3 regions of the Cytobacillus sp. EB106-05-05-XG126 genome follow, and region 3 is predicted to be linked to each of the others. Evidence: riboswitches for the same ligand, from Rfam matches in the RefSeq annotation. Region 3 holds a riboswitch; each other region holds the start of a gene.
The links. Region 3 has a riboswitch for cyclic di-GMP ahead of AC3WTL_RS13385 (methyl-accepting chemotaxis protein). Riboswitches for the same ligand answer to the same signal wherever they lie in the genome.

Region 1 (10,791 bases), 150 kb from region 3:
ACCTTTCAGGGCAAATACCTTATCAAGCGTATCTTTATCATCAGGAGATACCTTCTTTAAAGGCACAAAGTAACCTGGCTGCACCCAGCTGGCATTTAGAGTTTTATTAATCTGCTCCTCTGAAATATCCAGTGCCTCTGATAGCCCTTTAATGGTTTGCTCCTTTTGGCCTTCCATCTGCTCAGGAACGACCCCGATCTCGTAAAGAGTTCCATTTAGGGCAAGCGGATCTCCCGTCCGGTCCACAATATCGCCTCTTTGCGAAGGCACAGCAGAGTAAGTAATTTTATCTTCTGGTCCCAGCTCCGGGAAAATATATGTCGTATCCCAGGCTACAAACCAATTTTCCTCATCCTCTTTCTCCTCTTTCACTAGATTGGCATCATGAGTGAATTCAATCTTTCCAGCAGCACTATCCATGCTTGCCGAGAATGGAAGAGCTGCCTTTTCTTCTTTCTTATACTCCTTCTCCATATCTGGTTTATATGTAACCTTTAAATTGCTGATTTCCAAATCCTTGTACACTTTTTCGTAACGATTAACATACTCTTTTTTACTGATGGATTTTTTGGCGTCAACAGACAGGAACTCATACATCTTCTCAAACTCCTGTTTGTTCCAATGCTCCACATACTGTTTAAAGCGGTCCTGCGGCTTAATTTCCTTATTGCATCCACCCAAGAAGGCCAAAATGAATAAAGAAATAAATAGAAAAAACACCCTTTTCATGCAAATCCCTCCTTCCAACATATTACCATTTTCTCCGCTTTTGTTACCACTGAAATGGTACCAGTTTTTCAATCAAACGTTTGATTGATTTTTAATTACAATGAAAATGAAGCAATAAAAAAACCCAGATAACAAATCTGGGCACACCCTCTCCTATCTATCATTCCACTGGTATAAATTTGGCAGCTAACGTAAGTTCGATTTCATCACCTTCATCAGCGTAAAATACGTATTCGATTACCCCAATCTCGGAATCACCAAGAATGATATTAACTTTAGAACCGCTATTAACGAAAAAATTCCCGAAGCCGCTTTGAGCAACCACTTTATAACGTCCCACTGGCAAATCCTTGCCAACAGTGAAGAAACCGGCAGACAGAACTTTGGGCTCTTGTTTCTTTTCAACGATTTTACCTTCAGCAGCAGCCAGCTCTGCTTTTTTCGTTTTGATTTCTTCAGTTAAGTCCCTCAACTCTTTACTGCTCTTTTCCACTTGCTTTTGCAGCTCTTTCATTTCTTCTTCTGCGCGGCTTTTATTTTCTATAATTTGAAGGGCGTCATTCTTTTCCTTCTCCATCTCCTGAAGCTCTTCTTGAATATCTGCCACTTCTTTTGTATGGCTTTCCGACTTGTTTTTTAACTCTCCTAATAAGACTTCCCGCTCTTCAATCTCTTTCACCAATTCATCAAGACTAGCCTTTTTGCCATGTAAATCAACTTTCGCTGTATAAGAGCCAATAAAGTAGAATACTCCACAAAGCATAACAACACCTGCCACAGCAATCCAAAACCAAATACTTCCCAAAATCTTTCTGCTGCTATCATTCTCCAAAACTTCTCCCCCATTCATCAGTTCATGGCGCTATATAAAATATATGAAGGGCCAATTCCATTAATGAGAGAGATCATTTGAAAACAATGAAAAACAGCCGCCCCAAAAAGGATGGCTGTTTGCTATGTATTATACTTTGCTGGCTAAGATGGTGACCATTGCACTAAGAAGAACGGTAAAGAACAGTAAGGACACATAAAGCACCTTTTTCTTTATCCTTTTTTTTCTTTTAATTTCCTCGGGTGTAATCCACATAGACTTTGACATCAAAAAATTAGCTCCTTTACATTTGATGGCAGCTGGCTGGCCTTACCATCGAGATAGAGGCCCCTTTAGCTTTGCGTCATTACCTTTCAGTAATTTTGCCCTTTAGTATTATCGGCTGCCTTTTTGTTTGTTTTAGACATTATTTGTCACTCGCAAAAAGTTCGAAAATTTAGGCAACAAAACTCTAATACCCACCTCAAAGAACTTTAAACCTTAAATCAAAAATTTTGTCGGTTTTTCCCGATAACATAATGAACAATTTCGTTCGTTATTAAGGTATAATAGGGTTAATATCAAAAATTACGGGAGCTGATTAACATGCCATTAGTACATATGAAAGAAATTTATACCCCTTTAAAGCTGGTGGGAATAAAGTTTTTTAAAAGCAAGGAAGGCAGCACTTATATAAAAGTTTTAAATTACCGGCGCAAAAAGCTATTCATCTAAGTAATGAAGCGTCTCTGCCCTTTTCATAGACAAGTGGATAACTGCCGCTAGAATCAGGGCAAGAACAATCCCGAAAGAATCAAAAGCCACATCAAATACTCTTCCATCTCTTGCAAAAAAAAGCTGAAGAATTTCAGTTGTGACTGCAAAAGAAAAAGCTGATACGCCAGAATAAAGCAAATTTCCCTTCAGCGAAAATAGCACAACCGTTAGAATAAAGAAGACAAAAGCATGCCCCAGCTTTCGAAGCAGGAATGCCAAAGATGGGCTTTCAGGCATCGCATGGAACAGATCGGCAAAAGATGGATTACCGTTCCAGTTAAAATGAAGAATCCCATGCTCTAAAAAGTTCTCTAAACTCGCTGAGCAAGTACTTATGAAAATAACCGTACACCAAAATAATAAAAAAACATATCTGATCAATCTCCCCACCTCCTCCTTCCATACATTCTTGCCTTCGCGAGGGGTTGTATACAGAATTGGAACTTTAATAGTATAGGTAAGTACAAAAGACGGGCAAAGCCCGTCTTTTGCTATTTTTCAGCTGCCATGTTTGAATAACAAAAGCCCTGCGAAGACGATCCTCTTCACAGGGCTTTGCGGTAAATTCTTATACTTTTATTCTTCTCTGAGTGTAAATAAATAATATTGAAGCTGCCAGCAATGTCAGTAGACCCATGGCTAATAAATTATAATGGTTCGTTGCAGTATTAGGCAGCTTACTTCCACTTGCTGCTTTCTTTTCTTTACCTGCAGCAGTTTTCACTTTATCAGCTAGGTTTGGATCTGACTTGCCGCCTGAAGCTGGCGTTTTTCCTGGAACAGGGGTATTATCAGAATCTCCATCCTCTTCAGGGTCTTCTCCAGGGTCTTCTCCAGGCTGTTCTTCACGATCTGTAACTACATTTTCGGATGCCTGAGCAATAACCATTCCTTCATCATTCAGAGCTTCAACCATGATGCGATAGCTCGTATCGGGTAATAATTCTTCAAAAAGATAGCTGCTGCTTTCAGAATCCAGGGAATCCATATACTCACCATCTAAGTAGACATCATAGCCGGAAATCTCTTCGTCTCCTTCGTATGTCCAGAAAGCTTCAATCGAGTCTTTATCTGTTTTCATATCGGTAAAGTAGAAGTCATCACTTGCTGTCCATACATATTCCCAGGCATAATCAACGGGTTCCTCTCCAGCATAGGCTTCCAAGGTAATCTCATATGGTGTTCCTGGCTCCAGTCCTTCAAAGGTATAGCTTGTTTTAGAGGAATCCACTTCATCAGCCAACTCTCCGTTTAAATAGATACGGTAGCTACTGATGTCTTCTTCCCCTTCATATACCCAAGATGTTTCAATCGAAGTGCTGGTTGTATCTATCCAATCGAAATATAAATGTCCTTCTTCACTGTAATTTCCGTATTCAACATACACACCTTTTGCTTCAAGCTCTTCAATCACACGCATGGCTTGTGATCCTTCAGATAGGTCGAGCAGGTCATTGTTATAGAGACTTACATATTCCAGATGCGGCAGCTCCAGCAGGACCGTAATATCCGTAATTGGAAGCTCATTCGCACTAAGCATAACCAAATCCTTCAAATGAGACAGAGGGCTTAAGTCTTCAATATTGTTGCCATCGATACTCAAGAACTGCAGTGCGCCTAATGAATTAGCCCACTTAAGGTCCGTGATGTCCGTATAAGCGACATTTAGAGCCATAAGATTGAGGCTGCCGAGAGCAGACAGATCTGATAACGGATTATAGCTGACTTCTAGAATTTGAAGATTACGGAGACTTTCGATTCCCTTTAAATCCGTCAGTTGATTATTATCCAAAATCAGAAATTCCAGTTTAGTCAGATTTGAAAAGTCAGGTATTGCTGTTATTCCATTTGAAGACAAGAAAAGGTAATTTAAATTTACAAGCTGATTCAATGGTGAATAATCCTTCATATTCGTGTTTGATAAAAAAAGAGTGGTCAAGTTTTTCAAAGAAGTCAGCGGCTTCAAGCTTGAAATTGGATTATCAGCCAAATCAAGATCGCTCAGCTTAACGAGACTGCTAATCGGAGTAAGATCGCTGATCTCGTTCCCCCATAAAGAGAGAGATTCAAGATTCACAGCCTTTTCAATACCTGACAAATCTTTTATAGAAGCTGCTCCAATATAGAGATGGGTAAGATCAAGCATATCACTCTCTTGTACATCCCTGACTATTCCAAGCGTTTCCTTAATGGCCTTTTCCAAGTTCTTATCTTTGAATGTAATGACTTTGCCCGAAGGCGGCTTCTTGCTCGTTACATCCAATGCTGCTCTTCCAATCAGCTTTCCATTTTCATAAGCTTTAACCTTAAAAGTGTATGTGGTATCAGGTTTAAGATTTTCAATGATTTTTGAAGTGGTATCCCCTGATAGCTCTTCTTCTTTCCCATCAAATATGAACACATATTGATCCGGATAAGAATAGTCCTCCTCGTCCTCTGTCCAATATCCCCATTCAAGTCCAATTCTTGACTCGTTCACAAACGTTGGGTAAATTTCGAGATTCACATTTTCCTGCAAATCATGATAGACTTCAACACCTTTGGCTTCTAAAGCCTCTATTACCGCAAGGGATGGAGCATGTTCTTCTATTTGCAGATTTCCATATAGATAAACAACCTGCAATTTTGCCAGATCTTTTAAGAAAGTAAAGTCATTAATATCGGTGTAGGATAAATCAAGATTGGCTACATTTAACAAGTTGGATAAAGCGCTTGCTTCCGTAATCGGATTGTCTCCAATATCCAGGATAATCAGTTTTTTCAAGCCGGATAGTGGAGTTAAGTCCTGAATCTGGTTGCCGTAAATCACCAAGTGATCCAGGTTAACGGCATCTTCAAGTCCCTCTAGTGACTCAATGTTCATATTGGGTGCAGCAAGAGATGTTAAACGTTCAAGGTCACTTTTATATAGTTCGCGTTTCAGCCCTAACTCCTCCTGAATGGCAAGAAGCAGGTTCTCATCAGCGATGGCTGTCTTTTCACCCTGGGGGGCAGAGAGTGTTGTAAAAGAATGCACCTGACTAGCAAGCACCTTGCCGCCTTTTAGGGCTTCGACTTTAATTTCATAAGAAGCTGAGGCATTAAGTCCTGATAAATGATATTCATATACCCCGCCGTCTAACGTTTTTTCCAGTTTTCCATTCACATATAATTTGTACTCTTCAACCGTATCGAGATTATACATACCCCATGAAATTTGCGCGGATGATTCAGTGATCCGGTAAGCTGTCAGTAAAAACGAGGAGGCTTCCTCAAGAGTTTCAACTGTGACTCCCTTCGAAACCAGTGACTCAAGAACGGATGAAGTTCCTAAATCCAGGTCCAGATAACCCGCTTCCACCTTTTCCAATTGCGGCAATAATAAAAGTACATCAATATTGGAAACAGGCAAAGACATTAATTTCACGGAAGTCAGTTTGCTTAGTTCCTCCAGAACAGAAATGTCTGAAACAGAAACGTTTTCAATTTTTAGCGTCTTTAAATTCACTGCATGTTCGAGCCCTTTCAGGCTGGTAATATCACCAAAGCTATTATTAATCTCAAGGGAGGCAACGCCAGTAAGATCATCCTTTAAGATAGCACCCTCTGCTTTCCCAATTGCAAATCGAATCAGTTTCTCTAAATTAGCATCTTCAAAAGAAACCTCTTCCTCTTCAGCTGGCACTTCAGCTTTTTCCTGCTCACCGTTAGCTTCATCTGAATTTCCTGTTTTTTCTTCACTTGCGCCAGTATTGGAAGGCTGCTCAGAAGCTGGCTGAGAATCATCGGCATCCTTTTCAGTCAGGTCTTCATCACTTTTCTTCACCTCAGTGACTTTGACCTCCTTCGAGTCACTCACATCCTGATCTTCTGCCTTTTTTACTGCATATGTATATGTCTGATCTGATTGAATATCAGCATCTATATACTCATATTCTTTTATTACCTTTCCATCCAGGTTTGAAGTTGATTGTAATTTTGCACTAATGGATGTTTCCTGGGAGTTTTTGATGATAAAGAATGTTTCCTCGGCATCTGTCTCAGACAGGGTTTTCCACTTTAGAATGACCTGCCCTTCTTGATAGATTGGATCCATCAGGTCAATGGCAGTCGAAGGATTCTTGCTTTCTTCTGCGTTGGCAGCCGGACTGAAAAAGGAGAAAATCATGGTTAAGACAACTGCTAAATGTAACCACTTTCTTTTAGGCATTCTCACTGCTCCCTTTATTGTAAAATTTTACTATCTCTATTTATATATGAAATATATACTATATATAGGCAGTTGTATATCGCGATAATTGTCGTAAAAAATATATTTTTTAAGGGTGATAGAGTTGAAATATGCGGTCCTATTTTTACTGCTCGCAGGATCTGTTCTAACAGGCTATTCATTATGGCAGATACGTGATTCACATGTTCAGACAGAGGAAAAAAAAGAAGAAGCAATGGAGATTTTAGAAGCTTCAAAGGCAGAACCGATCAGTTTGGATTTTCAGCCGAACGAGACAATTGGCCTGCTCACCGTTCCAAAGCTGCAAAAGGAAATCCCCATTATCGAAGGAACGGATGAGGAGCAGCTTGCAGCCGGTGTGGGGCATTACCCCGGAACGGCATTTCCCACCCAAAAGGATCAGATTGTGCTGTCCGGACATCGTGATACAGTCTTCCGGCAATTTGATCAATTGGAGTTAGGAGATATCTTCACTGTAAAACTCCCTTATGGAGAGTTTTCCTATGAAATTTATGATACGAAAATAGTCGATGCAGATGACCGCACAATTATAAGAAGCACAGCTCCCGATGAGATCCTGACTGTAACAACCTGCTATCCCTTCAGCTACCTTGGTGACGCTCCAGAAAGATTTATTTTTTATGCGAAACCGATAGATTAATAAGCAATCACAAGGATAACACCTGATAAAATGGGTGTTCTTTTTGTATTCTCTGCACCTTTTCTCATTTATCGCCACGCATGTGAATAGGATAATAAGTATACAACCTCTATGTGGAAAAGGAGCGTTATTCATGGGATTCAAAAGACACCAGCAGAATACAATCCTTAAGATCATCATCGGATTGATTGTGGCGGCTATAATTCTGTTTGCTTCCAAATTACTTTTCTCATCATCCGAAAAGCAAGCCACAGAGATTGCGGAAAAATTTTACTCCTACGAACAGGATGGAGAATTCTCCTCATCATGGGAACTCTTTCACCCCAGTATGAAACAGAAATTCACAAAAGGACACTATATCCAGGACCGCGCCCACGTTTTTATGAATCATTTTGGTGTAGATACTTTTACATATACTCTAGGCAAACCCGAAAAGCTTAAATCCTGGAGAATGTCCAAGGAGGACACTGCCATCAAGGAAGTTTATAAGCTTACTGTCATCCAAACATTCAAAGGGAAATATGGTAATTTTGATATCGAACAGGACATCTTTGTGGGGAAAGAAAAAGATGAATGGGCGATTCTGTGGGATTATAATAAGTGACAATAACAACGAGGCATTAAGCTAAGATCTAACCCCTAAACTCAATTACTTCTACAAAACTAATCGGTCTCGATTGTGCTCTTTTTTACTGCATGGCAGCTGTTCTTTTGGACACTTTAAATAGATTGTTGAGGCATTCTTTCTTGATTCTTTCGTGGCAGATGAAGTCATGGCGGATTTCTTTTTCCAGCTTTGATACGATTTCTTTAATATGTTTTTCTTTATTTTTTAATTTTTTATTCGTAAGATACGTATCAATTTTTTGTTCAAAATATTCTACTGTTCCAAATAAGGGTCTCATAGATGCTCACCTCTTTCTTTATAAGCTTATTAAATCATTTCCCTAATAAACGACAGCCAAACTGGAAATATTCAGAATTTTTACCATCCAAACACTTAGTTTTTAAAAGCAAAGTTCCCAGATATGAACAGGGAAAAAACAAGAAAAGAGATGGATCCAAACTGACCATCTCTTTGCAGAATAAATCATTTATCTTTTCGATAAAACTTCTTCCTCATATTTATTTATTTCATCAAGCCATGTCTCTTTGACTGGCACGCCCATTGATTCACAGTAATAGTCCCACACTGCTCCAAATGGGTATGTCTTAAATTCTTCCATAATTGCCAGGCGTTCCGTAAATTGACTCTTTTCTTGAAGATCTTTAAGGTAATCAACAGGAGTCAGCAGCGCATACAATAAAGCCTTGACCATATTGCGGGTCCCAATGACCCAGGCGGCTACCCGGTTAATACTCGCGTCAAAGAAATCGAGTCCAATCTTCACTTTATCCAGAGCATCACAGCGTACCAGCTCCAAGGCAATTTCACGCAGCTCATCATCCAATGTTACGACATGGTCACTATCCCAGCGTACAGGCCGCGAAACATGTAACGCCAGCTGATCCGCATATAGAAGCATGGAAGATATTTTATTGGACACTGTCTCAGTTGGATGAAAGTGACCTGTGTCAAGAAGACAGAGTTTATCATTTTTCAGGGCATATCCCAGATAAAATTCATGGGAGCCAACAACATAGGACTCCGAACCGATGCCAAACAATTTGCTCTCGATTGCATCGATATTAAATGCAGGTTCTATTTCTTCTGCAAAAATTTTATCCAATGACTCTTTCAATCTCACTCTTGGTGTCATCCGGTCGCTCGGAATGTCCTTATATCCGTCAGGTATCCAGATATTTGTCAGACACGGAGTTCCCAGTTCCCTGCCAAAGTACTCGCCAATTTTACGGCTGGAGATGCAGTGATTAATCCAGAATTCTCTAATTTCCTCGTTCGGGTGGGATAGTGTTAATCCATCTGCTGCTTTTTCATGGGAGAATAATGTAGGATTGAAATCCAAGCCAAGGCCAAGTTTCTTAGCCCAATCCACCCAATTTTGAAAATACCTTGGCTCCAATTGGTCGCGTTCAATTACTTTTCCATCTGTTTCTGCGTAGATAGCATGCAAGTTTACACGATGTTTCCCCGGTATTAGGGAAAGAGCCTTTTCCAAGTCATTTCTTAATTGCTCGGGAGAGACAGCCTTTCCCGGATAATTCCCTGTCACATCAATGCCTCCGGAAAGTTCATTCTGTTTTGTCTCAAACCCCCGGATATCATCTCCCTGCCAGCAGTGGACGGAAATAGGAATGACTTTTAAGACTTCAAGAACTTTATCTGTATTGATTCCCCATTTTTCGTACGCCAGTTTTGCATTTTCGTAGTTCTCCTGTATCTTCATAAGGCACACTCCTCATTGACTTCTGACCCTGCAGGGGTGAATCCCTTCAAATCAAAAGACCTTTTAATTATGGTTCTCGCCTCTTTTAGGTCCCCAATTTCACCCAGCGATATGAGCTGGGCAGCCAGATTTCCGATGGCTGTTGCTTCAGAGGGGCCGGCGATCACCACTTTGCCGGTCTTGTCCGCAATAAGCTGGTTCAAGTATTCATTCTGGCAGCCTCCGCCGATTACGTTAATGGTCTTAAACTCCTGTTCGAAGATCTCTTCAATTTCAAGAATGGCATTTTGATAGCTTTCTGCTAAACTGACAAAAATACATTTAGCAATCTCACCAGGTGTTTCTGGTACAGGCAGGTTCTTTTCCGTACAATAATCCTGGATTTCCGCAATCATATGATCCGGCTTCAAAAATCTGCCATCGTCTACATTAATAATGGTATGAAAATCTGCTGCCTCACGGGCCAGCGCAACTAGTTCACTAAAAGAATATTGGTCCTTGTAATTTCTCTTCACTTCCTGGATCATCCAAAGCCCCATAATATTCTTTAGGAACCGATAACGGTAATCCACGCCGCCTTCATTTGTATAATTATATTGGCGGGCTTTAGGAACACAGATCGGAAAGCGGTTCTCAACACCAATTAGGGACCAGGTTCCGGAGCTGATATATATGGTATTTTCCACTTCAGGCACAGCCACTACAGCTGATCCCGTATCATGGGTCGCTGGCAATATAACTTCAAGATCAAACCCAAATTCTGCAGCAAGCTCTTTCTTTAATTTCCCAAGAACTGTGCCTGGAGGCATGATTTCCTGGAATATCTCCTTATTAATTCCAAGCTTTCCGATGATGCCAGCGTCCCAATTTTTTGAAAAGGCATTGACCAGCTGCGTGGTGGTTGCGTTGGTATATTCATTTGATTTTTTTCCGGTTAATAAATAGTTGAAATAATCCGGAATCATAAGAAATGTTTTAGCTCTTGTTAACACTTCCGGCCTAGCTCTTTTCAACGCCTCAAGCTGATAAATCGTATTAAAGGTAAGAAATTGGATTCCCGTCTCTAAGTAAAGCTGATCCTTTTCGATCAATTTAAATACTTCTTCCATCATGCCTGCCGTCCTTGGATCCCGATAGGATACAGCTTCAGTTAAGGGCTGGTCATATTTATCCAATAGCACAAAGTCTATCGCCCAAGTATCAATGCCAATGCTGTCCGGCTTCAAGCCCCGTTTCCTGCATTCATGCATTCCCT
Region 2 (10,791 bases), on a different contig from region 3:
ATCGGCACGAAGCTGATCCGGTGAGAATCCGCCTGGCAGGAATAGGGCATCAAAGTCCTGCGGATTTACGTTATCAATGCTCTGATCTATTTGAACAGTGGCTTCACCCTGTTTGCCTTTAACAGATTTCCCTTGTTCCTTTTCAATTGTAACCACTTCATGTCCTGCTTCTTTGAAGCCTTTAGCAGGTTCCGTGTATTCACTATCCTCGAACATCTCGGTAATTAAGCATGCGATTTTTTTACTCATCTATACCATCTCCTTTTAAAAATCTTCACATAAGGAGATTTCCCTGAATGAACAATCTTAAACGTAAAAAAAGCATGTTACACTCCGCTGTCCATTCTTCTCGCAAAATCAACAAACCTGAACTTGTCCGGCCTGTGTCTGGATTCTGTGAACTGAAAAAGGGTGGCATCGTCAAAATAAATATAATTTTTCACCACGACAATGGCATGGAAACCTTCCATATCAAGAAGCCTGCGGTCTTCAGCAGTCGGTTCTTCCACTGTAAATTCCTTTTTGGCAAAGCTGATTTTTTTGCCGAGATCGCCCTCAATGTAGGCAAAAATAGAGCTCTGGCATATGTCCTTCGTTAAGCCCGGGACATATTTCTCAACTAAAAAATCCTTGTCCAAAATGATCCGCTCATCTTCAATTTTTCGGACCCGATAGACTTTCCAGACCTTTTCATCTTTATCAATATGGAGGTGCTTCATCTTCTCTGCGTCAGGCTGAATAAGCGAAAATTCGTCTACAATCGTTTCAGCACGCTGCCCCATCTTCCCGGCCAGCTCTTTAAAGCTGACCAGACCCGATATGGGAAACTGCAGCTTTTTTAAATCAAGGACCATCGATCCTTTTCCGCGGATTTTCTGAATAAATCCGTTTTGTGCAAGCAAATTCAAGGCTTTGCGGATGGTTTCCCTTGAAGTGGAATACATCTCCGTCAATTCATGTTCAGATGGCAGAATGGATCTGGCGGGATACTTGCCTTCCTGGATTTGCTGGGCTAGCTCCTCATAAATCACTAAATATTTATTATTTCTCATTTCAATCACCATTTCAGTCAAGTTAACACCATTCTACCATTAAACGGGCTTTCTTTGAATTATCGGTTGGACAGCTGGATAAAATACCATCCGCCTTCCGTGACAACAGGTTTGAAGGTTTTCACTTTCAGCTTCAGCTCTTTCGCAAGCTGGTGGATATTCTCCTCAGTCGGGGTTGGATAAAGATTTTCAAAAGCAGAAAAGAAGCTGTTAAACACACTTGAAAACTCCTCGCCTTTTTTTGAATGAAGAATAGGTGTGATAATCGTAATGGATCCTTTCCGGCTAAGCCAGCTTTTCAATCGGGACAGCAGCTGTTTGCGATCCTCCGGCTGGATATAGTGCAGCAGGTTGTTGACCATGATTAAATCAGCCTGATGATCAGGTGAGTATTCATGAACATCTGCTGTCACAATATTAATGTTGGGAATGTCTTTGCAATTGGTTCGGGCAGATTCTGCGACGTCTTCATTAATTTCAATTCCCGCCAGTTTTGCATGGGGGAACTTCTGGCTGATTCTGCTTAAATAGCCGCCTTCCCCGCAGCCAATGTCGATGATTCTTTCCATTTTGTTTTTCTTAATGGTTTTCATAAGCCGCGGCAGTGCAAGCTGTTCAAGCAGTGATGAAGTTCTCGCGACGGTTGGTCCATGTTCTTCATGGTCAAAAGTATTTTTCGTATTGGAACGGAGCAGTTCTGGATAAGAGAGTAAAGTCGGGATATGCAATTCCATCATTTCCTTCAGAATGATTCCTGTGGATCGGGGATTTTTCGGCGTGGACGGAAGGCTGAATTTAGATGCTGTCTTGATTTTATCCTTGCCTTTCTTTTTCAAATGGCGGATCGCAAGTCCCACCTCCACCCATCTTAAAAGCAGCTCCTCCTGAAGATTTCTGCTTGAGGCCACCTCTTTTACCGTTCTCCAGTTGCGGAACTGTGAAAAAAGGTCCAGCTCAAATCCAACATATGCATGCCAGCTGTATAAAAAGGGCTGGTTCTTTTTCATCCAATTTCGTGCTTTTAACAATCTCACATATTCATTTATCATGGCTGTTCAACCTTCTTCCAGGGATAGTCTTCTTCTTCTGTATAAAAATAATGGCTTTTATCGGCAGCTGATAATTCTGTTTTTCTTGCCGGCAGCATTCCTGCCTGAATCAATCGGTCCCAAAGGCTCTCTGACCAATATCCAAGACCTGAAACATTCAGCATTTGCTTATATTGCAGGGTTTTATCTCTTTCGATCTGCTTTAGTCCTTTGCGGCGTATTCCTGTAATAACCCGATTCGAATAGGAATAAGCTATGGCGGATAAATGGCTGAGGCTGATCATGTTTTCAGCGCGTGGCTTCCTGACTTTTTCATACCATTTAAGCTTGTCCGGCGAAATTCTTCCGCTCGCATACATCTCTGCAAGCAATTCCCCCAGCACATCCGCATCCTGAATCGCCATATTCATGCCTTCCCCTGCCATCGGGTGGACCGTATGGGCCGCATCGCCCAGTATCGCGAGTCTTCCATCCACATATTTATCTGCATAAAAAGCTGTCGGGATCATCAGCTGGATATCCTTCCAGTTTTTCAGCCTGGTCACATACCCTTCCAATTCCGGAAAAAGCTCTACATAATTTTTATGGAAATAGTGAATTCCTTTTTGGAGATGCTCCTTATACGTGCCCTCCGGAATTAAATAAACAGATCGCACTTTCGCTTCCGGCAGCGGAAATAAACCGAGGAACCGCTCATCCTTAGAGATGATTTTCCCTTCCTCCAAAGATTGGGGCCGGGGGAAGGTAACCGTTAAGAATTGATGGTTATACTCAATCTTTTTAATTTTGCTGTTCATTTCTTTTCTGGTAATGGAATTTCTTCCTTCAGCGCCTATATAAAAATCAGCCCTCACTGTCAGCTGCTCCTTTACATTCTTCCGCTCAACCATTAATTCGCCATTGTCATACCCTTTTGCCAGGGATCCTGACAGATAATGAAAGTTCGGATATTGAAGCGCCTGATTCAGAAGGATTCCTTTCAGCCTTTCATGCTCGATCATAAGCGAGTAATCATAATTTCCCGGGAGGATGCTGTAATCCATGGCAAACTCTTTTTCCCCTTCATCAAACGCTATTCGGGAAAAAGAAAAGCCGTTATCAAGGATTTCATCCAAAGCACCCAGCCCCTTAAAAATTTTCAAGCTCTTTGGCTGCAGGAGTTCTCCCTTATAAACGGAAGAGGGGGCATCCAGCTTTTCCAGAACGGTGACATTAATATTGGCTTGAGCCAGCTTCAGTCCCAGCGTTAAACCGCCAATCCCTCCGCCTATAATGGCAACCTCTGTATTCAAGGACATGTTTCCACCACCTTTGCCTTTTATTTAACCTTCTTTTTAAAAAGCAAAACCAATGGATATGCTGATATTACAAAGTCTGGAAAAAATTATAAGAACAATCTTTTGAAAATAGGAGTATGATTGTGATAGACACCTATAATTTCAAAATCCTGTATAATAGAGAGAGTCAAATCAATTAACTTTCCTTTTTGGGCGATATATAGCATTTTCGCAGTCTAACGGGCAGTAAGATCCCCACTTAAAACTGCATTAAATCAAAGGTGAATTAACTGGGCCCAAACTGCCCGTAAGGCTTGATTAGTTCAACTAACCAATTAGCGGGAAAACCCCCACTGAATGGAGTTTCACTTTAATTTTGGAGGCAATAAAATGAGAGAAATAGCAGTCGAACAATATATCCAGATGGACAACGCAGTTCCGATCGATGTCAGGTCTCCAATCGAATTTGAGGAGTGCAGCATTCCCGGTGCTGTCAATGTGCCGCTTTTCACTAATGAAGAACGTGTGGAAATCGGAACACTATATAAAAGAGAAGGATCTGATGCCGCTAAGTGGAGAGCGATGGAAATCGTTTCACCTAAAATTCCGTCCATGATGCAGAAAATCAGAGACCTGAAAAATGATGGCTTACAGCCTGTCATTTACTGCTGGCGCGGCGGCATGCGCAGCAAAGCGGTCACTACTTTTATCACGTATGCGGGCGTTTCAATCCCCCGTTTAATCGGGGGCTATCGAGCGTACCGTCAATATATTCTGGAAAACACAGCAGATTTGATTCCTGAAAAAGCAGTTGTTCTGCACGGAATGACCGGCGTCGGGAAAACAGATGTGCTGAAGGTATTAAGCGAAAAAGGCTATCCTGTTATTGACCTTGAAGAAATGGCAGGACACCGCGGATCGATCTTTGGCTCCTTTGGTATGGGAAACGGCAGTACACAGAAAACATTTGATGCACTATTGTATCAAGCCCTTTCAGAGGTTAAAGGCTCCCCTTATATTATTATGGAAGCTGAAAGCAAGCGAATAGGCAAGGTTGTTCAGCCGGACGAGCTTCTGGATACCAAAAAAACCGGTATTCATATTGATATGTTTGCAAGCATGGAGTTCCGTGTCCAGCGCATCCTCCGTGACTATGTTGCACCTTATCAAAAAGAAGAATGGTTCAAGCCGAAAGTGGATGAAAGCCTTGTGTTTATTAAAAAACGGCTGAAGGATACTGAAATCCGCGAGCAGCTTGATGAATCAGTTGAAACGGAGGACTACGAACTATTTATCAAGCTTTTATTAGAACACTATTACGATCCGCGCTATGCTTTTAAACAGCATGACTATGAGGGCGAATTCCACCATGTAAATGCAGATGATGTGGAAGCAGCTGCACAGCAGGTTATTCAAATAATTGAAAAGCAAAATGCTCCCGTCTTATGACGCGGAGCATTACTTTTTGAGAGCGACAAAAGTAATATTTTTATAAAACTGTGATAACTATCTATTTTAGTCAGTTGACACTGTGGTATGATGATAATAATATTGAACAAAACGTTCTTAATATGGAACTAAATTTGATATAATCCTATTACATACAAAATAAGGTGTGTGGTATACGATGATCGGTGATCGTGTAAAAAAACTTCGTCAGGAAAAGAAAATGTCCTTATCCGAGCTTGCAGACCAAGCCGGTGTGGCAAAATCATATTTAAGCTCACTTGAGCGCAACCTTCAAACAAACCCATCGATTCAGTTTCTCGAGAAAATCGCGGGTGTTCTGAATGTACCTGTGGACCATTTGATCCATGAGCAGATTAACAAGGAAGATTTGGATTCCGAATGGATGAAAATTGTTAAGGAAGCGATGGAGTCTGGAGTTTCAAAGGAGCAGTTTCGGGAGTTTTTGGATTTTAATAAGTGGAGAGTTGAACAGAAGAAGGACTAAGTGCAACCTGTCAGATTGGGACAGGTTTTTTATTTGGTTTAAATTATCCAACTTAGATGCAATCCCATTACCGCTGTATATAAAACAGACGCAACGATAGAAAGCTCCGGGATAGGCCTCCTAAAAGAAAAACTCTGTACGAAAATTAAAGCAACAAGAAAACAAGATAGTGCTTCCTTTAGAAGAAGAAAAAAGACAGGATTTGCATTATAAACAAACTCCATTAATGGGTTTCCTTCTTGAATGAGACCATACTGTATTCCAAAGTAAGTAATAAAGCCATCAAGAAAGTTCAAAAATGCAAGGTATGCAAATATCCACTTCATCTCTTTCCCCGCCTCTATTCTTAAATAAAAGCAGACCTTGTTGGTCTCCAATCCCCACCAAGGCCTTAACTAATCTTGTTTTACTTTTCTCTTCCTTTTTTGATGAATAAACAATCCTCCACCGCTTATGACTAGCAATATCCCTAACAACAAATTGTTATACGTACTCGTAGCCGTTGAAGGCAGAATTTGACCCTCTAAAGGAAGATTATCTAATTCCTCTGCAGGTATAGGACGTTGCGGCAGAATAGGTTCTTCACCATCATTTGCAGGATCACTTGGATCTGGTTTTCCAGGATCAGATGGATCGGAAGGATTATCTGGATCTGGGTCTAGATCTCTTTCTTCGATCATAAACCTTAACTCAAAGTTAAAACCCAGATTTTGAAACTCATTCCCAAGCTCATAAGGAAATTTCACTTCGAATTTAATATCTTCTTGATTTCCAGCCTGCAGAAACCTTGGATTTAGACCATTAAACTTGTGTAATTTGTCATCGAATAGTAGCCCTTTAGAATCCCAGATTCTTAATTGAAATTCGTTGTATAACTTTTCTGATCCATTTAAGAATTTAACTTTCGTATTATAAGTGAAGAACTTTTCCCCTCGGTTTTGGACGGTAAGTATACGAGTTGACCAATCTCCTGGTTTTATATTAGAAAGATTAAATAGGGATTGATCATGTTGATTGGTATCAATATTAAACTCCGGGTTCACATTTGCATTGACACCATTTGGGAATACATATATAGAAATAATCGAAAAAATGATAGTAAAAATGTAGATTCCTTTTTTCATGGCCGCACCTTCAGATAAATTTATAATACAAAAAAATTCTTGAAGCAAAAAGCCTTGAAATATAGAGAGAAAAGGCGGGAAACCCCACCTTTTCACATTTTATAATTATAATTAGTTAATTAATAAATTAATTATCAGACACTTCTTCCGCTTTTGTTGCATTGCCTTCAGTTACAGGATTAGGCATGGTTGTACCATCTGCAGACCCTTGAACATCATTATTTATTGCTCCATTTCCATTATGTGAATCTACATGTACACCATCCCATTGAGTTGCTTCAAGATTAAAGAAGAAGTCAATTTTATCTCCTTGGAATTTATTTTGGTTATAATTTTTACCATCTGTTTTAGTTTTGTCGTTTTTAAATGTAATTTGAATAAATACATCATCTGTATCAGTAGGATTGACAGGAAGACCTTTATAATCTAATCCACTAGCAGCAACCGTTAAAGGTGCTAAATTGATTCTCTTAGTACCATCTGTTGCTAGATATGCGCTATTGATTTTACTTTCATATGCAGAAGGACCTGCTACAAGATCTGCTAAAGTTAACTTTGAACCTGATTTAACGATATCACCTGTAGGTTCCCAGGCAGCGGATTCCGTATCAGCTGACATAAAATTAACTTCAAATTGAGATAAATATTCTTCTTTGCTGTTTGAACCGCCATTTTCAGTAGTTAGATCATCAATGAAATTTTCTGCAGTTACATTTAGTAATACTTCTTTAATAGCTAACGAACCATTGTTATTAAGCTTGAAGATTCTTTGAACATTGTCCCCAGGTTTCATATTTGTTAAATCAAAGCTGATCGGCTTCTGGCCACTCTTTCCAACCTCCAAGTCCAAAGTACCCGACGCAAAATGGTTATTAATAGTAGCAGTATCGTTAAACGCTGCCCAAGTTCCTCCACCTACCAATGACACTCCAAGTACTGCTGATGCTACACCTAAACCTAATTTCTTTTTAATTGACATTTCTTTATTCCTCCCTGGTTTCTCCCTCGTTATACGAGGTATGTAATTTTTTATATTGACTCTTACGTTTCCATAAGAGAATCAACCAAATTAAGCAGTTTTCTGATCTGTTTGTGGCTTGCTGTTTTTATCAATTTCTCTAATTGCTTGATAGATTGTTAGACCTGAGTATCCCAACAATAGAATTCCGGGAATAATCAGCAGCATTGCTGTACCTTTGCTTGATTTTGCAAAATCTATTAAATATCCTAAGTAAGGGATAGTAATACCGGTGTATACGGCAGATACATTTTGAGATAAGACTGGCTGACTATCCATGTCTTCGTTATTGTCACCTTTTGTCTGGAACATGATGTTCTCGCCATTTTTTATTAATTCTATTACTCTGTGAGTTACAAAAGTTCCATCTTCTTGAACATATGTGATGACATCATCTTTTTTTATAGTAGATGGATCATCAACTGGTTTTACTGCTATAATAGAACCTGTTTTAAAGGTTGGTTCCATTGAACCTGATAAAACAGTTTTCAGTTGATTCCCAAAGATCTGTGGTTCCCCTCCAGACGCTTTGGAAGATATGACTATGAATACCATCGTTAACAGCAGCAAAAATAACAGGATAGTTAAGGTGTTACTCAAAACCTTCATAACTAGTTTCATTACATTCACCTCAAGTTTTTTAATTTTAGTTGTTTTTCTTTTCACCAATCGCAGAAGATTCTTCTTCTCCAGATGAGTTTACACTCTCATTTTCTGTTTTTTTGCTGGTATTAGCTTCTGTTCCTGATTCTTGACTCCCACTAGAATCGCTGCTATTTTCACTGTTGTTAACTTTATCTTGATCTTCGTTATTACTGCTGCCTTGGTCTTCTACTTTGTCGTTACCTTCGCCTCCGCTATTTTCGCTGTCTTGGCCTTCACCATTTTCACTGCCCTGGCCTCCGCCATTTCCATTGCCCTGGCCTCCGCCATTTTCGCTGCTCTGGCCTCCGCCATTTCCATTGCCCTGGCCTCCGCCATTTTCGCTGCTCTGGCCTCCGCCATTTTCATTGCCCTGGCCTCCGCCATTTTCACTGCCCTGGCCTCCACTATTTTCGCTGCCCTGGCCTCCGCCATTTCCATTGCCCTTGCCTCCGCTATTTTCATTGCCCTTGCCTCCGCTATTTTCATTGCCCTGGCCTCCACCATTTTTATTGCCTGGGCCCTGACCTTCATTTTGATCATTTCCTTCCGGACAATCTTTCCCATGTGCAGGGTTATCAGGATCGCATTTTTCACCGGTATCTTCACCATCTGCTGGATCTTTTCCGTTTCCTATACCAGCATTGTCCTTGCAATTTTTTTTGGTGTATTCATCATCGCCTTCACAAAAGTCTTTTGCGGCACCAATTGTTTCCGATATACTTTCTGTGTCATTAAACGCCGAATATGTATCAGATACTAAGTAGCTAAAACCTATTAGCAAGAAGTAACAAACCCACAAGTTAGCCACAAGCTTTAGCTTTTTATTTTTCTTAAACCGCAGTTTTCGTGATTTGTTTTTGCGACTCAAGTAATCACTCATGGAGTCCCTCCTATTGGTTATATCTTTATTTCGTTAATATTTGTTCGTTTTAAAGAACTTGTAATTTGAGTATATTCCATGGTTTTAAAATTGGAAAACCCCAAATATTGCTGTTTTTTCGTTTTAAAGAACGTTTTTCTCATATTTTCTTTATTTATCTCTAGTTTTCTTACTATTTTGTAATTTATTTAGAACATTTTGTTCTTTATATAAAACAACACAAAAATAAAAAGCATTCCTTAAAGGAACACTTTCTCCTTTTAAGAAATACTTAGACAATTAACATTTTATTAATTTCTCACCAATCGCTCTTTTGCCGAGTTCTCTAGAAAGAACCTTTTGAGTTCTTCTTTCTCAATGCCCAAATTCTTTGCCTCATTAATAAGCTGGATCCAATCCTGATCTAATTGCTCAGTTTGTACCTTTGTGTTAATCACTCTTTTCCCCCCAAAATACGATTCGTATTCCAGGCAATCCAGCCATCCTAGTATCCTTCAATACCTTAGACCTGTGACTTTGCGTCCTCATTTTTCAATGAGTTTGCCCTTTTCTGTGTCTTTACTATTATTTTCCTATAGGTGTATTCTACTATGTCCATATTGATAATTATGTCATTTTTTGTCAATGTTATGAATTATTTTAATATTAAATTAGTTTATATCTCGACAATTTGTTACTGATTTTAATAAGTATCATTAAAATAATTTAAATCGGGCAAAAAATTAGTCTAAGGATTAATATTCATTTTGGAATAGAAAGAAAGACCAATCCTTTTTCTATAATTTCTGCTTATCTGTTTTACTCCACTATGTGGAACTAATGTCTTAAAAGCGTAAGAAACAAAAACTCTTTCCCTTGTCATAGCATCAAAAAACGGATTACCTGTTAAGTCCGAACCACAAATAGGACAAATCCACTTTCCAATTTCACTGCTGCTAAAAGAAGACTTTTTACAGTGATTACAAACCTTTTTATACATTAACCCCCACCTACCTTACTAAATAACATATTTATTCCCGATTAAGCTTCTTAATGCCATGCATTTACATTACTCCTTAGGAATAGTCTAGGACTAACTAACTGTTTTTGAACAATTCCAAATTCAGCCGTTTTTTCGTTTTAAAGAACGTTTTTCGTTCTTTTTCTAAAAATAGCTCAAGAATTCTCATTATTTTGTATTTTTTATTGAACAATTTGTTCGTTATAATGAAAATATCTTTATATTTTATGTTAAGGGAGTATTATGCCTATGATAGGTGACCGGATTAAAAGTTTAAGGATTAAAAAGGGATACTCAATTAATGAGCTTTCTGAAAAAGCGGAGGTATCCAAATCGTATTTGAGCTATATTGAGAGAGGCATACAGGAGAATCCTTCACTGCAGGTTTTATCGCGGATCGCCAGGACACTGGATGCTAATCTTGAGGATCTGCTAGAAGAGAACAAAGAGGACATTACCGACTTGCATAAGCTGGATGAAGAGTGGGTTTCCCTTGTCAAAGAAGCAATCAGGCAGGGTATCACAAAAGAGGATTTCTCCTATTATTTGGAGTTTATTAAATTTAAGAAGATGAACGGGGGTAAAGTTTAATTGAAGGTTAGAGGCCGTTTGCTGATTGTAGCTGCCTCCTTCCTTATCTTAATCGGAGGCAGTTTGGTCCTGTTCTCTCTGCAGGAAATGTATGCTCAGGAGAAGAAAACCAAAGATTCTTTAACCCTGGCAAAAGATAGAATTCAAAATGGAGTAAAAAAAGAAAGCAAAAATGTTCTTCAAACAGAACAGCCTTTAGAT
Region 3 (10,791 bases):
TTCTTTGAATATAAACTTTCCCAAATACGGCTCATATTGTAATACCTCTTTACTTTGATCAATATACGGAAAACTGTATATTATGAGTGTAGCGTTTTTATTTAAGTAATTCAAGCTAAAGTTTTTTCATTTGTTTGTTTATTTAGTCTATAAAGGATTCATATTTTGTTAAATTTCTGCTTATGTGATTAAGGTGTCCAATAAGCAATACGGTTACCCGGAACAGCTGCAATTAACCATTCCTCCTCGCCTTGACGGCAGCCATCGCCAGCTTGCCAGCACTCATACATTTCATGAGATCCGTTCACAGATAATATTTTTCCTGATTGAAAAGCTACATACAAATGCGGCATATTTTCACCTAACCAAATATCCACAACTTCCTCATTTAATAGACTATCTATAGACATGGTATTTTCTTTAATTGTTATTGTCTTTTCATGAAAGTTCACCGCCTGGTCAAAAACTGTCCATTTAGGATCCTCAATATGAAGCCAGGATTGGGATTGATTGGACGGATGTTTCAAAGAGAAATAGAGATAGAAAGAATCTGGCCCATCAGATTTTATCCTGATGACCATTCCTTTTACAAAGATCTGCTTTAAAGCTGCTTCAGCAAATTCCTTATCTTTTTTATCCAAAGAAACCATTTTTCTTCCCCTAAACCAGTTCACGTTCAATCCCCTTACTATATTGTAATGACCCCAACCCACTGACTTGTTTTTGAAGCTACTTGAAAGGTCCGGTTATCCACCCACTCCGGTTTTCCTAAAAATCTTCCATAAACGACATGGCTTGGCACCTCTTCAACAAGGACTTCTTCCTTAACCATCAGGCCGCTTTTGTGATAAATTTTGGCCATCAGCTTAAAGGACGTAACCGTATGGACTCCGACAACATAGGCAGTGTGTTCTTTATCAGGGCTCTTTTTGGGAGTGCCTTTTAATAAAAACTCTACCGAATACTTGTGTTCTTTAATTTTTTCAAGAGCATCCTTAACCGGAGTATAATTCCAGCTATTTTCTCGAAAAACTGGAGAAATAAACTCATTGAATACTCTGCAATACTCGATATATTTCTCTTCCGGATCACGTAAATCCAAGAATTCCTTTGGATTATATGGGATCTTGATGGTTAAACCATTCTCGATTGTATAGGAATCCACGATGGTTTCCTTCATACCTGCCAAACAGTAAACCATCAAAGATTCCACTTCATCAGTTAATGCCCCTTGCAAGTAACGGCTTACTATCAGTGAAAAAACATTCGTCTGGAGATTAAAGCCAACTTCATTCTTCTTTTGTCTATTGGTTGCGTCGTGAAGAATAATCTCTTTTAATTCCACCTAAATTCCCCTCTGCCTAACGTGATCGAAAGAACTCAATATCATACATTTACTCAAATTCATAGAATATCCTATTTGCTATATTGTTTTTCCCCTCCAAAATCACTTCCCTAAAAAAGAGTTCCAGATTTTTATAGGATTTCAGGATTTTTTTGGATCTATATTCTATCTCCAATATATTCTCGTTAAGCATATCAATCACATAGTACGTATTTTTCACAAGCGAATCAGCAAAAATAAAATGATTTTCCGGGGTTCCTTTTCTTCGGTATAAGTCCTGCATAACTTCTAAATCAAATGCCTGGTGAACCTGTTCTTCATAACTTAGCCCTCTGTAAGTCTCCGGGCCTATTCCTGACACTCTAAGGATGTCAAATAAGTAACAGCCATTGCAGTTTCTTAAAAATTCTTTATAAACTGATGGAAAGTGAACCTTTGTTTTTGTTTCATAATCCACGATCGCCTTAAGTACTAGGCCTGGCTGTATGTGGGTATGCCAGCAGCCTTCTCCTAAATGGCCATATAGGACAGTATTGGTTCGAAGCTTTTTCTTATCTGTCTCATAGATTTGATCTAATTCTTTTTTTAGAACATCAGCTTTGACTATTTTTGACATGTTTAATCCCCTTTTCCGAAAGACTGTATCAATAGGAATTAAATTTTCATTGTTTTAATGTATTATGCGCAAAGGCTCACATTCATAAAAACTTTCAGACTGATAAACATGATACGGGAATTTACTAGGTTCACCTAACAGCAATCCCAATTATAAAGGACATTAGTGAAATTCCTGTTTTTTAAATCTTCTTCTTTTATAAAGAAGTTTGCAACCCCGCTGTCCCCGAACATCAGGTCAATATCATCGTCCGTATCCGCCTGGAATAGCAGTATGGTATATTCTCCTGTTGGATCATTTTTTTCTCTCGGATCCTGCTGGGTGAAGTAAGGATAACCGCCTATTTTATGGCCCTCTGCACCTAACTCCTCAAAGTAGAGCTCATGTAAATCTTCATAGTCGGGATGATCGATGGATTCGAATAAGTCGATATTGACCATGTCCTCAAAACGGAAGTCATCAGCAGGTACAGGAGCGATCTTAAGCTGGAAACTCATCTTTGCTTCCTGGACGATCGGATCATATTCATTACTTAAATCAGGTACATACGAAAAGTCTGCCACCAGGTCTTCCTCATCTTTTACAATACTTGGATGATAAATAACCCGGAAGTTTCTTTGCGCAGTCGGGTTATCAAAATCAAGCCCGTACACATCATCAGCCGGCGAGAGATAGAATTGAAGAATCCCGCTTTCAGGCATCGGCTCAATGTGGGGAACTTCTTCGAAATTAATCTGTGCAAATAGATTCATATAATTCCCCTGCTTATCCTTTGGGTGATCGCTCAACTTTGGAAGGTAGGGATGTCCTCCAAACTTACTTTCAAAAAGGGTGGTCTCCCCTCTTTCTGCTTGGATGCTGACAAACGGTTTAGCTGTTTTTTCTAATTCGGCCCGATATTTTTCAAATTCCTTCGGCAGCTTTAATACTAAACTGGTCATAAGATTCTATCCTCCTGATTCTATTCAATCCACCTATTTAGTCTCTTCTGTTAAAATTTCATCCATATATTCCTTTAATTCTATGCTTATTTCTTCCGGCGATTCATCCAGGAGCTCTCCGGCCACTTTGGAACCAGGGAATTCCCGTAAGACTGGCATGCCTAAAAAGATGCGTTCGCATTCCCAAATTTTAATAATCTTTAAGTCTATGAGGTCACCGTTCTTGTCAGTAAATCCTACTGAAATGGAGGAACTGTATCCAGGCTGAAAGACATCATTGCCCTCTTGGTCAAAGGCAGCTTCCAATTTAAGGCCTTTCTTTGAAAAAGCAGTTCTATGCTCTTTTTGGAGTCTTTCAGCCTGTTCTTTGAGCTTCTGTTCAATATCTTCAATCTTCGTTTTTAACTGTGGGGTAAAGTCTTTATCCTGAATTCTCATACCATCAGCTACTCTCATTATTCTTAGAAACGCGGGTCAGCTCACCGATACTGCTCTTTAAAAATCAGCTTAAACTTGGGCCTTAATGTTATTTCTATAATGTTTTCATATAAATCTGATTCACCATGAAACAATCGAATGATCGCATATTCCTTTTCGTCCGCGGCAATTTCTATTTTCCTTACAGATAGCAGCTTCATATAGGAAAGAACTTCATTAGAGTTTTTTTCTTTTACATCCATTATAAATTCATCATAAAAAGGAGATAGCCTGACCTCCATTACTTCATTTTCGTTTTCAAAAATAAAAGATGAAGTGTCATAATAAAAATTCTCCGTCTCATCTTTTCTCCCCGGCAATGATTCAAACACCGATATTAGGTCAGCTTCTTCTGGAATATCCATGATTAAAACCTCCTTTCAAAAACAGCTATTACCATTCCCTCCACTCCTCTGTGATGTCCCCGTCAAACTCCAAACCCGCTATGCCTGCAGCTTCCATAATGTATTCACAGAGCTCTTCTCTTTCAAGTGTTTCAATAAAGTGAAACTTCAATCAGGGGGTTCCTTATCCCCCACTGATTGTTAGTTGAACCAATCGGGCCTTTACGGGCAGTTTGACCCCCGCTTATCCTCCTTTGATTCCTCTGAGTCTTGAAGTGGGGGTCTTACTGCCCGTTAGACTGCGATAAAGTAATCATACTTTTCATTTAGCTTGTTCAGCTTTAGAGTCACTTGTTTTACATATTTCTTGATCTCTTTTTCCGTCAAACCGCTATCTTGGGTCAGATTTTTCATAAACGAATCAAGAACCTTATTGGCAGCTCTTATATTTTCTTTTGTGAACAGATCATCACCATCTGCCATTCTCGTTTCCCACTCTTTTGTAGGCAGAGCCAGATCCCCAAGCTTCATATCCTTTTCCGGATCCCTATTCTTAATTTTCTGCTTGGTGTAATACACTTCCTCAATGTTTTCACACACAGAGAGATCGCCATCTTGTACATGCGTATCGGGAAAGATAACAGCCTTTAGCTTAGGCAGATTTTCAGTAAAGCGAATTGAGGGTATATCCCCACAATTAATCAGCTTTAATTGTTCCAAATGCATCAATTCACCAATAGACGAAAAATCTTCAACCCCCTTGCAGCTCTCAAACTCCACATCAATCAGCGGAGCCTTCACTTTGCGAAGCGCACTAACATCTTTTAAACTCCTAAGATAATTCAACTGAAGCATTTGCAGGCTCACTATCTCTTGGATTCCTTCAAGTGTGACAATATTTGATTGTGTTAAAATAAGCTCTTTTAAGCTTTTTAACCCACTAAATTCAGTGAGATTCCTGGCTTTCGGCTTATAGCTCCACAGCTGGGCTCTGTTTAGCTTACTTAATTCATTCAGTCCGGCCGTTTTACTCGGCAGTTGCCCGTATACTTCTTGCAGATTCTTAAGTTCTCCTATTTTAAAAACATTTTTAGTGGTTGTTTCATTTATCGATAGAATCCTTAGGTCCCTTAAGCTATAAATGCCGCTCAGGTCTTTTATAAAAGAATTAAAAACATCCAAATGTTCAATGCCCGGGCATTCATTCAAAAAATAAACATCTGGAGAATCAAAATCTGACACACCCACATGTTTAATGCTATGTTTATTGATATATTCCACACTCTCATTAATAGCGGCCGGATTTTCAAAGATTACCTTCTCTCCAGTTTCACTCCTGCGGATATATACATTCCCTTCATAATAAAATGGCATATGGATACCTCTTTTTCATTTAACTTACTGCATACTATAGAATTTCTCCGCCGCCATCCATTTTTCCTATCAACAAAAAAAGAGCTGCTATAAAAGCCGCCCCATCATAACGTTTTATACGTTTTCCTATAAAATACCCTTAAAACCTTTCGCCTGCTCATCCAGCTTTTTTGCTGCTTCCCCGATATCTTTAAATGCGGATACCGCCTGTTCATTAAGAACCTGATTTTCAGAGATGCCTGACTGCGATTGCAGGGTAGCGTCACTAATTTTGTTGATTTCAGTTGATATTCCTTCAATATGGGCGTTGACTTCCTGAATAGAGTCCTGCACCCGGTTTGCGAGCTTTCGCACTTCTCCGGCAACGACGTTGAAGCCTCTGCCATGCTCGCCTGCACGCGCGGCTTCTATGGCTGCATTTAAGGCGAGCAGGTTGGTTTGCGCCGCTATTTCCCGGATCGTTTTTACGATGCTTCCGATGGATTGTGCCTGTGATTTTAGAGAATGGAGGATTTCCAGGTTTCCTTTGGACTCATGAACGAGCTTGCCTATTGCCTGAGCGGCCTCTTCACTTCTCTCAATTCCAGCTTTTGCTTTTTCACTAAGGGCTTCTGACATTTCCTGAAGCTGGTATGCCACCTGTGCTGTATTCGTTTCCCGTTCTGTTATATCTGTTGCAATCTTCACGACACCAGCGACCTTGCCGTCATTCCCGAAGACCGGTGTGTATGTAGCCTCGAGCCAAATAAGGTTTCCCTGTTTGGTCACACGCTGGATTTTTTCCTGAAAGCTTTTGCCTTTGCGCAGATTTCTCCAAAGCTCCTGGTATTCCCTGCTGGCGGCAAATTCTGGGGTGCAAAATTGCTTATGCTGCATATTTGGCATCTCTTCTGCCCGATATTTCACAGTGCGGGCAAAATTTTCATTTGCCCAGAGCACTTTCCCATTCCCATCAAATTCAATCATCGCCAGAGAATTTTCAATTGCAGCCAAAACAGCTTCTTTTTCTAGGACCTGTGTGCTTTTAACATGATTAGGCTGATACGTTGTAAGCATGCTCTTCCTCTTTTCAAAAAAAGTTTGTCAGAACATATCCTTACAAAAGAACTGTTCCCCTGTAAGTGCTGGCCGGTTGCGCTACTAGCTCGAATTCATTCAAGCGCCCAAATTACCTTGAATTCTCATTGCTTCCAACTTGTTCTATTTATATGTCTATAGTACTAGTATCGGTTTGGTATCACAATTTTAAATGCTCTGCTATCCTATATGCTGAAAATTCTTATAATTAAACATTAAGACCCATGATTCCCATAATTAGTAAAAGTAGAATAGAACTGTAAGAGATAATGAAGAAGGGATGGATTTATCTGAAAAATAAGCTGATTGCGTTATCTTTGGCTTCTGTTTTAAGCTTTTCGCTTTTTCCGGAAAGTAGTTTTGCGGAGCAAACTGCTGTGGAAAACCAGGCGATCATACCTGGTGCGCACACAGTAACAGAACAATACTTTGACGGCGCCGGCACCAACTGGCTCACAACAAAGAATCCCCTGCAATATCAGCAGGCAACTCTTTACGGCAATATCGGCCTGACTCCTTATCTATGGGGAAATGCAGCGGAAGGAACCGGATGGCATCAAATGTACAAGCCCGCTTCTGTAACAGGGACTCAGGTAAATGGTGTTTTTGAGGATGCCCAGTTTGTCATCAGGGTTCCGGATCATTGGAATGGCCGGCTGGTTGTTTCGGGAATCCCGGCGACACGAAATGAAACGTCGACCGATCTGCTTTTCAGCGATTATGTATTGGAAAAAGGATATGCTTTTGCTGCGATCGATAAAGGCACCCAGGGGGAGGCTGATTCGGATGATCCATTTGCAAAAGTAAAAAATGCTTTGGTTAATGAAGATGATAGTGTAGCAGAATGGCATCAGCGGTTCCGCCAGGTTACGAAAGCCGCTCAGCAGTACTTAGCCAGCTCACATTCGGATGGGCTGATCGATCCGGCCGATTCTTCTGACCCGGCGAGCGATTTAGTATCCGCACAGCATAAGGTTCCTACATATGCGATGGGAATTTCCAATGGCGGATACGTCGTGCGTTATGCTCTTGAAAATGATGACCCGGAGAAAACCGGAGAACCGCGGCTTTTTGATGGAGGAGTCGATTGGGAAGGTGTTCTCTGGACGGAGAAAAAAGAAAACTTGATCAGTTCCCTGACCACTGTTGTGAATAATGCTGAGGAAGCTTTGTACGGCAACGGCAAAGACCAGCAAAAAGCGGTTAAAGAGCTATATAAAGCAGGTTTGCCAAAAGGGTCGGAAAAACTGTGGGCCTACCATGATCAGGTATACTGGTTTATCTCGCTGAATATCTATCGGGACCATTTCGATCCGGAAGCACCAGGCCGGACGGATTGGAGCAATTACCTGAACTTCGTTAATGGCGTGAGAGATCGTTCCTATGATCCTATTTTTGAAGATTATAAGTATGTGACCCGGCCGAAGGAAGTGAAAGAAAATATTAAGGCGGTGGCCAATACGGGCGATATTGATGTGCCGCTTATTTCTTTTACAGGTTCCCTTGATTCACTTATTTTCCCGGAGATCCATGCAAAGGGATATCAAAAGCTGGTCAAGAAAGCCGGAAAGCAGGATCTTCACCGGATGTATACGATTGAGAACGGCAACCATGTCGACAGCCTGGTCTGGAACCCCGGCACCGATCCGGATCAAGAGCTTCAGCCTCTGCTGCCTTATGCTCATCAATCATTTGACCTGCTAGTTGACTGGGTGGAAAACGGAAATGCGGCCCCTGCGAGCAAAACGGTTGATGCACCGGAGAACCCGGTTAAGGTCATTGATTTGAAAACTGGGCTGGAACGGGATCCTCGTTAGAGTGGCGGAGATGTGGTTCGGAAATTGGACAAATGCCTTCCGCACAGAAAAATTTCTATCCGCACAGAAATTTGGGTTAAAAGCACAGAAAAAATCTTATCCGCACAGAAATTGAGGCTATCCGCACATAACGATATTTATGAATGCATCTAGTTGCAGTTTTAGATAAAATATCTTCTAAATATGCTGCCCCAGTCGTTTTTGATTGGGGCTTTTAAGAGTTTTTTGGTTAATAAGCAGTTCTTTCCTGCTTTGGGTTTGTGCTGGAGGACAAATTAGATCGCTCTGGGCGAAGGTTACCCCCGGGTTCGGACTCTAACGGGCGCTTTCCTGCATTCTGTGTCCGAAGTTACCCCAGGTTCGGACTCTAACGGGCGCTTTCCTGCATTCTGTGTCCGAAGTTACCCCAGGTTCGGACTCTAAATGGCGCTTTCCTGCATTCTGTGTCTGAAGTTCCCCCAGCTTCAGACTCAAAGTGGATAATTTCTGCTTTCTCTGTCTGAAGTTGCTCCAAGTTCAGACTCAAACTACATCATTTCTGCTGATTCGGTCCGAAGTTACCCCAGTTAACCCCGCTCATCCCTCCCAAAACACCCTATCATTTCAGCGAAGAACCTTCCTGCTTCCTGTCAACAGCCACACCACTACCGGAATCAGTCCAAAGGAAACCACGGTAATCCCCGTCCAGCCTCCGGTCTGCCATACCAGACCGGCAAGCGTCCCACCGGTTGCGACTCCAAGATAATAGCTTACGAGATAGAGGCTCGAAGCACCGGCTTTGTGATGGGCAGCGCGCTCATTTACAATAGCCGCCATTAGTGAATGCGCCACAAAGAACCCCAGACAGGTCAGGCATAGGCCTATCACAATTACCGATAAGGATTGCACATTTGTAAGCAAGGTCCCTCCTATTAAAATGACAGTTCCAACCGAAACCAGTGTGGTTTGCCTGAAATAAGAGGATAACCTTCCGCCCAGAATGGAGCCTACTATACCAAAGCTGTACGCCAGGTAGGTAAAAGAAATATTTTTTACAGAGAGATTAAAGGGGTCCTGTTCCAGATAAAAGGCCAGGTACGTCCATACTCCTGTAAACGAGAATTGGAGGAGGATCCCCATCGCGAATGCAGGGAAAAGCTTCGTATTTTTCAGATGTGAGGCCATTCCTGACAAGTCTTTTTGTACAGATCTTTTACTGGGGCTAAAATAATGAGATTTTGGCAGAGTTATAAAATAAATGATGAATAGCAAAATGGAAAATCCAAACAGGCAGTAGACAGAAGTCTGCCAGCTGGCCATATCTGCAATGTACCCGACGAAGATGCGGCCGGCCATTCCGCCAATGGCATTCGCTGCAATATACATGGTGATGCCGAGACTGATGCTGCCTGGGGCGAGTTCCTCCCCTAAATAGGCGATGGCTGCTGCGGGCAGGCCCGCTATACAAAAGCCCTGCAGGAAGCGAAGCACCAGAAAGGTTTCAAAATTAGGCGCAATCGGCAATAGCGCCAGCGGAATCATGGTGCAGACAAGAGTGAAATTCATAATGGAAACCCGTCCGATTCGATCAGACAGAAATCCGAAAAATAATAATCCGAAAATCATAGAAACTACAGCAGCAGACAGTGATAAACCGGCTGCTGCAGATGTGACGTCAAATGAATCTGCCAGCAGCGGCATAATCGGCTGCACAAAGTATAAATTGGCAAATACTAAAATGGATGCACTCGTCATTGCAATCATCATTTTTTTGAAGCCTGCATCCTGCAGCGAATATTTATTTGATTCCTGTTGTCGAGCTTGTACGGCAGTCATTTTTTCACCCTGTTCCATTAAAGCGTTAAATTTATCATACCATTTCCTTTAAAAGGAATCGAAAATTTCCCCCTCTCGATTCCCGTTAAAAACTTCCCTCAACCTTTTTTTGAAACAGTGCGCACCTTCATTCCAGCTGTCCTAAATGTTATAATAAAGGAATGTACTTTACAGGGTCGACTAACCCGTTTTACGGGAGCCTTGTTCTAAATAGATTCGACAAAATTCGGTGGTGCCTGTTACCAATTAGGAGGTATGAATATGATTCCGGAGCGGTTTTTGGAGCCTTTGGAGTTTGCAGCGAATGAGCTGAAGGGGCTGCTGCGGGCTGAGGATGAGGAGGATGCGCGCCTGGTGCAGAAGGGGCTGATGCTTTTTCGGCAGGGGCTTGTGTATCAGCTTCGCTTTGAAGGTGATAAGGTGTTGGCGACCGTACAGGATGTGACTCCCGCAAAGGTAGAACTGGATCTTGAGTACATTCATTTAAGTGAGTGTTCCTGTCCGGCCGAAGGTTTTTGCCGCCATCAGACCGCGGTCTTTCTGCAGCTTCTTTCCAAGGCCAGGAGTGTGTCCACGTGGATTGAAGAGTGGCGGAAGCCGATTAAGGAAAAGCAGACCGCCAAGAATTGGGGACTTCAAAAAGCGAAGGATCTTTTAAAATCCTCCGGCCAGATGAAGGCGGATTATGATCTCTGGGCTGCTTCATTCGACGAAAGCTTTACCGAGCTGATGGAAAAACAGGGAGAGCCCCGTCCTTATGTCCTGCCTGAGCTTTTCCATGTGTATCTGCGCCGCATGAAAGCGGGAGCACCGGTGGAGCAGGAATGGAAGCTTCTTTACCTTCTGATCGGCTATGTTTTTTCATTCAAAAAGCTAATGGCGCTGAGCAGGAAGTACGGCCATGGCGAGGAATTGATTGACCGCTATTACCGCCATCTCTATCAGTCCCTGATGGAGGATTCCGTTGAGATCATGAATAAACTGT

Region 1: linked by a shared signal. The riboswitch ahead of AC3WTL_RS14060 (hypothetical protein) and the one ahead of AC3WTL_RS13385 (methyl-accepting chemotaxis protein) in region 3 are both predicted to bind cyclic di-GMP.
Region 2: linked by a shared signal. The riboswitch ahead of AC3WTL_RS00320 (anti-repressor SinI family protein) and the one ahead of AC3WTL_RS13385 (methyl-accepting chemotaxis protein) in region 3 are both predicted to bind cyclic di-GMP.

The regions. Positions count from the first base shown of each region.
Region 1 covers NZ_JBYTDU010000003.1:199,704-210,494, reverse strand. The annotation lists gene AC3WTL_RS14065 (penicillin-binding transpeptidase domain-containing protein) at 1-729, opposite strand, end outside; gene AC3WTL_RS14060 (hypothetical protein) at 890-1,561, opposite strand; cyclic di-GMP riboswitch class I at 1,853-1,938, opposite strand; gene AC3WTL_RS14055 (VanZ family protein) at 2,264-2,698, opposite strand; gene AC3WTL_RS14050 (leucine-rich repeat domain-containing protein) at 2,886-6,506, opposite strand; gene srtD (class D sortase, LPxTATN-specific) at 6,622-7,188, shown strand; gene AC3WTL_RS14040 (hypothetical protein) at 7,322-7,792, shown strand; gene AC3WTL_RS14035 (hypothetical protein) at 7,878-8,093, opposite strand; gene rhaA (L-rhamnose isomerase) at 8,283-9,536, opposite strand; gene rhaB (rhamnulokinase) at 9,533-10,791, opposite strand, start outside.
Region 2 covers NZ_JBYTDU010000001.1:59,065-69,855, reverse strand. The annotation lists gene AC3WTL_RS00375 (type 1 glutamine amidotransferase domain-containing protein) at 1-249, opposite strand, end outside; gene treR (trehalose operon repressor) at 327-1,052, opposite strand; gene AC3WTL_RS00365 (class I SAM-dependent methyltransferase) at 1,112-2,101, opposite strand; gene AC3WTL_RS00360 (FAD-dependent oxidoreductase) at 2,098-3,399, opposite strand; gene mnmH (tRNA 2-selenouridine(34) synthase MnmH) at 3,769-4,827, shown strand; gene AC3WTL_RS00350 (helix-turn-helix domain-containing protein) at 5,006-5,332, shown strand; gene AC3WTL_RS00345 (DUF5658 family protein) at 5,371-5,658, opposite strand; gene AC3WTL_RS00340 (LPXTG cell wall anchor domain-containing protein) at 5,728-6,456, opposite strand; gene AC3WTL_RS00335 (TasA family protein) at 6,584-7,435, opposite strand; gene sipW (signal peptidase I SipW) at 7,526-8,095, opposite strand; gene AC3WTL_RS00325 (hypothetical protein) at 8,121-8,999, opposite strand; gene AC3WTL_RS00320 (anti-repressor SinI family protein) at 9,290-9,436, opposite strand; cyclic di-GMP riboswitch class I at 9,466-9,554, opposite strand; gene AC3WTL_RS00315 (hypothetical protein) at 9,727-9,978, opposite strand; gene AC3WTL_RS00310 (helix-turn-helix domain-containing protein) at 10,249-10,590, shown strand; gene srtD (class D sortase, LPxTATN-specific) at 10,591-10,791, shown strand, end outside.
Region 3 covers NZ_JBYTDU010000003.1:48,001-58,791, reverse strand. The annotation lists gene yhfZ (GntR family transcriptional regulator YhfZ) at 1-35, opposite strand, end outside; gene AC3WTL_RS13425 (hypothetical protein) at 189-674, opposite strand; gene AC3WTL_RS13420 (hypothetical protein) at 689-1,345, opposite strand; gene AC3WTL_RS13415 (SMI1/KNR4 family protein) at 1,395-1,961, opposite strand; gene AC3WTL_RS13410 (YwqG family protein) at 2,096-2,902, opposite strand; gene AC3WTL_RS13405 (hypothetical protein) at 2,936-3,340, opposite strand; gene AC3WTL_RS13400 (hypothetical protein) at 3,382-3,744, opposite strand; gene AC3WTL_RS13395 (hypothetical protein) at 3,773-3,895, opposite strand; gene AC3WTL_RS13390 (leucine-rich repeat domain-containing protein) at 4,018-5,097, opposite strand; gene AC3WTL_RS13385 (methyl-accepting chemotaxis protein) at 5,224-6,153, opposite strand; cyclic di-GMP riboswitch class II at 6,215-6,298, opposite strand; gene AC3WTL_RS13380 (alpha/beta hydrolase) at 6,465-7,991, shown strand; gene AC3WTL_RS13375 (MFS transporter) at 8,595-9,806, opposite strand; gene AC3WTL_RS13370 (SWIM zinc finger family protein) at 10,068-10,791, shown strand, end outside.